DNA from 2 places in the Mycobacterium kokjensenii genome. Region 2 is predicted to be linked to the other one. Evidence: riboswitches for the same ligand, from Rfam matches in the RefSeq annotation. Region 2 holds a riboswitch; the other holds the start of a gene.
The links. A riboswitch is a leader RNA that binds a small molecule or an ion and turns the genes downstream of it on or off. The one in region 2 is predicted to bind cobalamin.
Positions count from the first base shown of each region.

Region 1 (4,409 bases), 2.0 Mb from region 2:
GAGATCTGGCTGGAGTTACCGGCGTGGATCACGCCGTCCTCTTTGAAGGCCGGCTTGAGCTGGCCCATCTTCTCCAGCGTGGTGCCGCGACGGATGCCCTCGTCCTCGCTCACCAGATTGCCCTCGGCGTCCTTGATCGAGACGATCTCGTCCTTGAAGGCACCGGCATCCTGTGCCGAGGCGGCCTTCTCGTGCGAGGCCAGCGCGAACTCATCCAGCGCGGTACGGGACAGGCCCCACTTCTCGGCCATCATCTCCGCACCGATGCCCTGGTTGGGGGTCTGGCTGTAGCGGGCCTTGAAGGATTCCCCGTAGGGGCGCCCGCCGTTGGCCAGCGAGGAGCCCATCGGGGTGCGCGACATCGACTCCACACCGCCGGCGACGACGACGTCGTAGTGCCCGGCGATCACGCCGGCGGCGGCGAAGTGCACCGACTGCTGGCTCGATCCGCACTGGCGGTCCACGGTCACCGCGGGCACGGTCTCCGGCCAGCCCGCGCTGAGCACGGCGGTGCGGCCGATGTCGAGGGCCTGCTCGCCGGCCTGCATGACACAGCCCCAGATCACGTCGTCGACCAGCGCCGGGTCCACGCCCGCCCGCTCGACCAGCCCGTTGAGCACCTGGGCGGACAGTTCCGCCGGGTGCACCCCGGACAGTCCACCGTTGCGCTTGCCGACGGGCGCGCGCACCGCTTCGACGATGACGGCTTCAGCCATGGGGTGCTCCTTAAGGTTCGGGGTTCTTGCCTCGATTGTCGACCGACGCTCTCGACGGGTGTCAAGGGGGGTCACTCCAGGATCGGTGCGTACCGTCGAACCCATGGCACGGATCGTGATCGTCGGCGGCCACGGCAAGGTCGCCCTGCTGCTCGCCCCGATCTTGACCGAAACCGGCAACCAGGCCAGGTCGGTCTTCCGTAACCCCGACCACGCCGAGGAGGTCGCGGCCACCGGAGCCGAACCACTGGTCGCCGACATCGAGCAACTCGACACCGACGCACTCGCCGGGCTGCTGGCCGGCCACGACGCGGTGGTGTTCTCCGCCGGCGCCGGCGGCGGCAACCCGGCCCGCACCTATGCCGTCGACCGCGACGCCGCCATCCGCTGCGTCGACGCCGCCGCGAAGGCCGGCGTGCGCCGTTTCGTGATGGTCTCCTATTTCGGCGCCGGCCCCGATCACGGTGTCCCGGAGGGAAATTCGTTCTTCCCCTACGCCCAGGCCAAGGCCGCGGCCGACGCCCACCTGCGGGCCACCGATCTGGACTGGACGGTGCTGGGACCGAGCCGGCTCACGCTCAAGGCGGCGACCGGGCGGATCGCCGTCGGCCCGGGAACCGGCAAAGGCGAGGTGTCGCGGGCCAACGTCGCGCAGGTGGTCGCCGCATGCCTGTCGGATGATGCGACCATCGGCCGCACCATCGAGTTCAACGACGGCCCGACCCCGATCCCGCAGGCCCTGCGCGCGGGCTGAGCCGGGTAGCCTCGATAACGCAACTGGTCTGCCGTTGCCACCTCCGGGCGGCCTCGGCATCGAGCGCGCCGTGGATTTCCCAGCCGGTTTTCCGCGGCGCGCAAGAGGGAACCCGGTGAGAATCCGGGACTGTCCCGCAGCGGTATGCAGGAACGACCGCCGTCATAAGCACTGGTCACGGGTTGACCCACCGACTGGGAAGCGACGGCCATTAGGAGCACCTCGGTGCGCGCCTGCGAGTCCGAATACCTGCCTGTTGTGCCGGGCGCGCCGCGTCCGGCGGATCAACGCCTCGCGGAATAGGCGTCTGGTTTTGAGGGTTATGGTGCTTTATATAGGCACGGGACCGGATCAGCTGGGCGACTGCTGGCGTTGGCCCACCCTCTGAAAAAAGGATCACGTCGTGACCGCTCAACCCTTTACCGCCACCGTCCTCGGCTCACCGAGAATCGGCCCCAACCGCGAACTCAAGCGCGCCACCGAACGCTACTGGGCCGGTCGCATCGGCCGGGACGAACTCGCCGACGTCGCCGCCGGCCTGCGCCGCGACACCTGGGCGCAGTTGACCGCCGCCGGGCTGGACTCGGTGCCGGTGAACACGTTCTCCTACTACGACCAGATGCTCGACACCGCGGTACTGCTGGGGGCTCTCCCGGCTCGGGTGTCCGGCGTCGCCGACGAGTTGGACCGCTATTTCGCCGCGGCCCGGGGCAACGCCGAGATCGCGCCGCTGGAGATGACGAAGTGGTTCGACACCAACTACCACTACATCGTTCCCGAGATCGGCCCGGACACCACGTTTGCGCTGAACCCGGCCAAGGTGCTCACCGAACTCGCCGAGGCCACCGAGCAGGGCTTCGGCGGGAACGTGGCGCGCCCGGTGATCATCGGGCCGGTGACGTTCCTGCTGTTGAGCAAGGCCGTCGACGGTGCGGCCGCGCCGATCTCCCGGCTCGACGAGCTCACCGAGGTCTACGCCGACCTGCTGGGCAGGCTGGCCAAGGCCGGCGCGCAGTGGGTGCAGATCGACGAGCCGGTGCTGGTGACCGACATCTGCGCCGACGCCCCGGCGCTGGCCGAGCGGGTCTATCACCGCCTGGGCGGGCTGAGCGAGCGACCGTCGATCTTCGTGGCCACCTATTTCGGCGACCCGGGTGCCGGGCTTCCGGCCCTGGCCCGCACCCCGGTCGAGGCGATCGGCGTCGACCTGGTCTACGGCCCGCGTGACCTGGCCGCCGCTCTCGGGTCGGTGCCGGAGCTGTCGTCCAAGACGCTGGTCGCCGGTGTCGTCGACGGCCGCAATATCTGGCGCACCGACCTGCGGGCCGCGCTGGACAAGCTGGCGGCGGCGGCGGGAAGTGCGGCCGCCGTGGCAGTTTCCACATCGTGCTCAACGCTGCACGTGCCCTACTCGCTGGAACCCGAGACCGGCCTGGACGACGCGCTGCGCAGCTGGCTGGCGTTCGGCGCCGAGAAGGTGACCGAGGTGGCCGTCCTGGCCCGAGCGCTGCGGGAGGGCCGCGAAGCCGTCGCCGACGCCGTCGCCGCCTCCGACGCGGCGATCGCCTCCCGCACGTCCGATCCGCGGCTGAACAACACCGCGTTGCGCGCACAGATCGCCGAGATAGCGCGGGCGGGTGTCCAACGCGGTTCGGCCGAGGAGCGGCGCGCCGCACAGGACGAGCGGCTGCACCTGCCGCCGCTGCCGACCACCACCATCGGTTCGTTCCCGCAGACGGTGCAGATCCGCAAGGCCCGCGCCGCACTGGTGGCCGGCGAGATCGACGAGGCGGCGTACACCGAGCAGATGAAGGCCGAAGTCGCCGCCGTCGTCAAGCTGCAGGAGGACCTCGGCCTCGACGTGCTGGTGCACGGCGAGCCGGAGCGCAACGACATGGTGCAGTACTTCGCCGAGCAGCTCGATGGCTTCTTCGCCACCGCGAACGGCTGGGTGCAGTCCTACGGCAGCCGGTGCGTGCGCCCGCCGGTGCTGTTCGGTGACGTCACCCGCCCGCACCCGATGACCGTCCAGTGGGCCACCTATGCCCAGTCGCTGACCGACAAGCCGGTCAAAGGCATGCTCACCGGCCCGGTCACCATCCTGGCCTGGTCGTTCGTCCGTGACGACCAACCGCTGGCCGACACCGCCTACCAGGTGGCGCTGGCGATCCGCGAGGAGACGGTGGATCTGGAAGCCGCCGGTATCGCGGTGATCCAGGTCGACGAGCCCGCACTGCGGGAGCTGCTCCCGGTGCGCGACGCCGACAAGGCGGCCTATCTGGACTGGGCGGTCGGTTCGTTCCGGATGTCCACCTCGGGGGTGTCGAACGCGACGCAGATCCACACCCACCTGTGCTATTCGGAGTTCGGTGAGGTGATCGGGGCGATCGCCGACCTGGACGCCGACGTCACCTCGATCGAAGCGGCCCGCTCGCACATGGAGGTGCTCGACGACCTCAACGCGATCGGGTTCTCCAACGGGGTGGGCCCGGGCGTCTACGACATCCACTCGCCGCGGGTGCCGTCCACCGCGGAGATGACGGCGTCGTTGCGGGAGGCACTGGATGCCGTTCCCGCGCAACGCCTCTGGGTCAACCCGGACTGCGGCCTCAAGACCCGCAAGACCGACGAGGTGACCGCGTCGCTGACCAATCTGGTCGAAGCCGCCAGGGAAGCGCGCGCCGGCCTGTCGTCCTGACCCACCGCCGAACGTGCGCCCACTGCGAAAAAGTCGTCCCGATGTCGCAGTGGGTGCACGTTCGGCGCGCCAACGAATCGGAGGTTTCTGGTGGCCCTGAACACCATCGCACTGGAACTGGTACCGCCCAACACCGATCGCGGAGCCCAGTACGCCCGCGACGAGGCACACAAAGTCCTGCAACTGTCAGCCCAAGCGGGTATCGCGGGCCGGATCGGTCACGTCATGATCCCCGGGTTGA
Region 1 is NZ_OY726394.1:1,086,363-1,090,771, reverse strand. Features, by position in the region: gene RCP38_RS05150 (thiolase family protein) at 1-716, opposite strand, end outside; gene RCP38_RS05145 (SDR family oxidoreductase) at 820-1,470, shown strand; cobalamin riboswitch at 1,538-1,741, shown strand; gene metE (5-methyltetrahydropteroyltriglutamate--homocysteine S-methyltransferase) at 1,874-4,168, shown strand; gene RCP38_RS05135 (mycobacterial-type methylenetetrahydrofolate reductase) at 4,259-4,409, shown strand, end outside.
Region 1: linked by a shared signal. The riboswitch ahead of metE (5-methyltetrahydropteroyltriglutamate--homocysteine S-methyltransferase) and the one ahead of RCP38_RS14545 (magnesium chelatase subunit D family protein) in region 2 are both predicted to bind cobalamin.

Region 2 (4,409 bases):
CGATGTCCACCCAGCCCCAGTTGATGGGGTAGGTGAACTCGTCGAGGACATACAGATCATGGGTCTGGTCGGCCAGGCGTTGTTTGATCTGGGCCCAGCCTTCGGCGGCGTCACCGGCGTGGTCCTCGACGTCGCCGGCTTTGCGGCTCCACGACCAGCCGGATCCCATCTTGTGCCATTCCACCGGCCCGCCCTCACCGGTCTCGGTGTGCAGGGCGCCCAGGCGCTCCAGCACGCTCTGCTCGCCGACCCGCCACTTCGCGGACTTCACGAACTGGAAGACCCCGATCCGAAAGCCCTGGTTCCAGCCGCGCAGCGCCAGCCCGAACGCGGCGGTCGACTTCCCCTTGCCGTCGCCGGTGTGCACCATCAGCAGCGGCCGGTTGCGGCGCTGCCGGGTGGTCAGGTTGTCATCGGGCACCGTCAACGGTTGTCCCTGCGGCATCAGGCGGCTCCTCTTCCGGTGGCATCGCGGACGACGTCGGTCAACGCTTCGGCACTGACCTGCGGCAGCGGAACGTATTCGGCCCGCAGGTGCTCGGCCAGCGTGCCCGCCAACCCGAGCCGCATCCGGCCGTTCTCGCAATCCACCACGACTGCCGAAACACCCTGCCGGGCAAGTTGATCGGCCGCCCGGTGCGACCGCCCCACGGCGTCGGCTCCGGCGGTGGCCCGGCCGTCGGTCAACACCACCAGCAGTGGACGGCACGCCGGGTCGCGCAGCCGTTCCCGCCGGATCACATCGGCGGCTTCGGCCAGGCCCTCGGCCAGCGGGGTGCGGCCGCCGGCGGGCAACTCATCGAGTCGGACGGCGGCGATCTCCACCGAGCCGGTCGGGGGCAACACCGACTCCGCCCCGGTATCCCGGAACGTCACCACCGCCACCCGGTCGCGGCGCCGGTAGGCGTCCAGCAGCAACGACAGGATGGCGGTCTTGACGTGCCGCATCCGCTCGACGGCGGCCATCGAACCGGAGGTGTCCACGACGAACAGCACCAGGTTGGCCTCGCGACCCTCCCGGACGGCGCGGCGCAGATCGCCGGCCTGCAGGAGCATCCGGCCCCCCACGCGGCCCCGGGCACCCTGGTGCGGTGCCGCGGCCCGCAGCGTCTCGAACAGGTGCAGGCCCCCGGCGGTGCCGAACGGGGTGGCGCCAACCCGGCGCCCGGAACTGGTGCGGGCCCGGCTGCGCCGGCCGGCGTGTCCCTCGCCGACGCCTTCGACGGCGAAAAGCCGTGCTCGGTAAGGGGAGTCGGCGGCAGTTGTCGATGTCGCCCCGGGCTGAGACGGAGTCGGGCCACGCTGCTCGGCCGGCGGCGGAGCACCGTCGCCACCCTCCGGCGGCCCGTCGGGCGGCCCCTCGGGATCCGGATCGGGATCGGGATCGGGCACCGGACCGCAATCCTCCGGCGGCAGCAACTCGTCGAGTTCGTTCTCGTCGAGGCCCGGGGCGTCGAACGGCTTGCGGCGCCGCCGGTGCGGCAGGGCCAGCCGCGCCGCAACCCGCAGGTCCTCGAGGGTGACCGCATCGCGGCCCTGCCAAGCGGCATGGGCGACCGCGGTACGGGCACACACGATGTCGCCGCGCAGGCCGTCCACGTCGAACGCCGCGCAGATCTCACCGATCTTGACCAGGGCGGCATCGGTGAGCGCCACCTGCGGCAGCACCTCCTGAGCGGTGCGGATCCGATCCCGCAGCCGCTCTTCGGCGGCGGCGTAGGTCGCGGCGAAGCCCTGCGGGTCGGCGTCGAACGCCAGGCGGCGGCGCACCGCCTCGGCTCGCACCAGCGGATCGCGCGGCGCCGAGACCTCGACGGTCAGCCCGAACCGGTCGAGCAACTGCGGGCGCAGCTCGCCTTCCTCGGGATTCATCGTCCCGACGATCACGAATCGGGCGGCATGGGTCACCGAGACCGAGTCGCGTTCCACCGTCAGCCGGCCCATCGCGGCCGCGTCGAGCAGCAGGTCCACCAGGTGGTCGGCGAGCAGGTTCACCTCGTCGACGTAGAGGATGCCGCGGTGGGCGCGGGCCAACAGTCCCGGCTCGAAGTCGACGGCGCCGGCGCTCAGGGCCCGCTCCAGATGGATGGACCCCACCACCCGGTCCTCGGTGGCACCGACCGGCAACTCCACCAGCCGAACCGGGCGGGTCTCGACGGCCGCATCGGCGGGGAACGGGCCGTCGGGGGAGAACGGGTGGGCTTCGGCGGGATCGGAGGAGAACCGGTCGCCGGCCACCACGTCGATGGGCGGCAGCACTTGGGCGAGTGCCCGTACCAGCGTCGACTTGGCGGTGCCCTTCTCGCCGCGGATCAGCACCCCGCCGATACCGGGGGAGATCGCGCTCAGGACAAGCGCCAGCGCCATGTCGTCGAGGCCGTCCGGGGCGTCCGGATCACCACCGAGGACGGCGGGGAAGGGATACAGCTGTTGCATGGAGGCTCCGCTCGTGATGCCGGTGTTGGCAACGCGAAGCCGGTATTCGGACTGACCGGAGCACGCATGCAGCGCGCCGCGGAACACCGTAGCGGGCCTGCGTCGGAGTCGCACCGACTTCCCTGGCACTTCGCGCCGATACCCTAACACTCAGCGCTGTTGGCCCCGCCCGACCGAAAGGACACCTGAGCTGTGAGTGCACCTGTAGCAGACCTGACCGGATGGGTCGCCGAGTCGTTCACCGGCGGCGGTTTCACCCACGACGTGTACCGCAAGGGGCAGGGTCCGGGCGTGGTGGTGATCCCGGAGATCCCCGGCGCACACCCCGGCGTGCTGGCGCTGGGAAATCACCTGGTGGAGAACGGGTTCACCGTGGTGATCCCGTCGCTGTTCGGGACCGCCGGTAAGGCGATCACGCCCGGCTATGCATTGACCACGATCGCGCGCGCCTGCGTGACCCGGGAATTCGCCGCGTTCGCCACCGACAAGCAGCGTCCGGTCACCCAGTTCCTGCGCGCACTGGCCCGCGACCTCAACGAGAAGACCCCCGGCAAGGGCGTCGGGGTGATCGGGCAGTGCTTCACCGGCGGCTTCGCACTGGCCGCCGCGGTCGACGACGCCGTGCTGGCCCCGGTGCTCAGCCAACCGTCGGTGCCGCTACCGCTGACGCTCAAACAGCGCCGCGACCCCGGGTTCTCCGAGGTCGAGATGGGGGTGATCGCCGATCGGGTCGCCAACGACGGCCTGTGCGCGCTCGGCCTGCGGTTCAGCGAGGACAAGATGGCCCCCGGCGACCGCTTCGCCACGCTGAAGGCGCGCCTCGGGGACGCCTTCGAGGTGATCGAGATCGACTCCTCGCCGGGCAACCCCGACGGCTTGTCCCGGATGGCGCACTCGGTGCTCACCGACCAGGTCCGCGAGGTCGACGGCCACCCCGCCTACGAGGCCCGCAAGCGGGTGGTGCAGTTCCTCACCGAACGGCTGAGCTAGCTACGATTCCGGCCATGCCCGCCGCACGCGTCACCGTCGTCGGAATCGGTGCCGACGGCTGGGCCGGGCTTCCCGAGCCGTCCCGCGACCTGGTGGCCGGCGCCGACGTCGTGATCGGCGCGCCCCGCCAACTGGGTCTGCTGCCGGCGGCGGACGGCCAGCGGCGGCTGAGTTGGCCGACTCCGCTGCACGCCGGGCTGCCCGCGCTGTTCGAGGAACTGGCCGGGCGGCGGATCGTGGCGCTGGCGTCGGGGGATCCACTGCTCAGCGGTATCGGCAGCACGCTGATCGGGCTGCTGGGAGCCGACCGGGTGACGGTGGTGCCGGCGGTCTCCTCGGTGACCCTGGCCCGCGCCCGGCTGGGCTGGCCCGCGGAATCGGTGTCGGTGGTCAGCGTCGTGGGCCGTGACGTGCATGCGGTGCTGCGCGAACTGGCACCCAACCGGCGGGTGCTGGTGTTGTCCTCGGACGAGACCACCCCGGGGCGTCTGGCCGCACTGCTGACCGAGCGCGGCTACGGGGCGAGCCGGTTGACGGTGCTGGCCGACCTGGGCAGTGCGGCCGAATCCCGGTTGGACACCACGGCGGCTGACTTCACCGGTGCCGTCCCGCGGCTCAACATCGTCGCGCTGGACCTGGTCGGCCCGCCGGCCCACGGCTGGTCCGCCGGGTTGCCCGATGACGCCTTCGACCACGACGGGCAGCTCACCAAACGCGACCTGCGCGCATCCGCGCTGTCCCGGCTGGCCCCGGCGCCCGGGCAGCTGCTGTGGGACGTCGGCGCCGGCGCCGGCTCGGTCGGCATCGAATGGATGCGCGCGCACCCGTCCTGCCGTGCCGTCGCCGTCGAAGCGAATGAGACCAGAGCCCAACGGATCTCGGCCAACGCCCGCCATCTCGGGGTGCCCGCGCTACAGGTGGTGCACGGCTCCGCCCCGGATGCGCTGGCGGAGTTGCCCGCACCGGACGCGGTGTTCGTCGGC
Region 2 is NZ_OY726394.1:3,097,351-3,101,759, reverse strand. Features, by position in the region: gene cobO (cob(I)yrinic acid a,c-diamide adenosyltransferase) at 1-445, opposite strand, end outside; gene RCP38_RS14545 (magnesium chelatase subunit D family protein) at 445-2,436, opposite strand; cobalamin riboswitch at 2,457-2,605, opposite strand; gene RCP38_RS14540 (dienelactone hydrolase family protein) at 2,629-3,426, shown strand; gene cbiE (precorrin-6y C5,15-methyltransferase (decarboxylating) subunit CbiE) at 3,441-4,409, shown strand, end outside.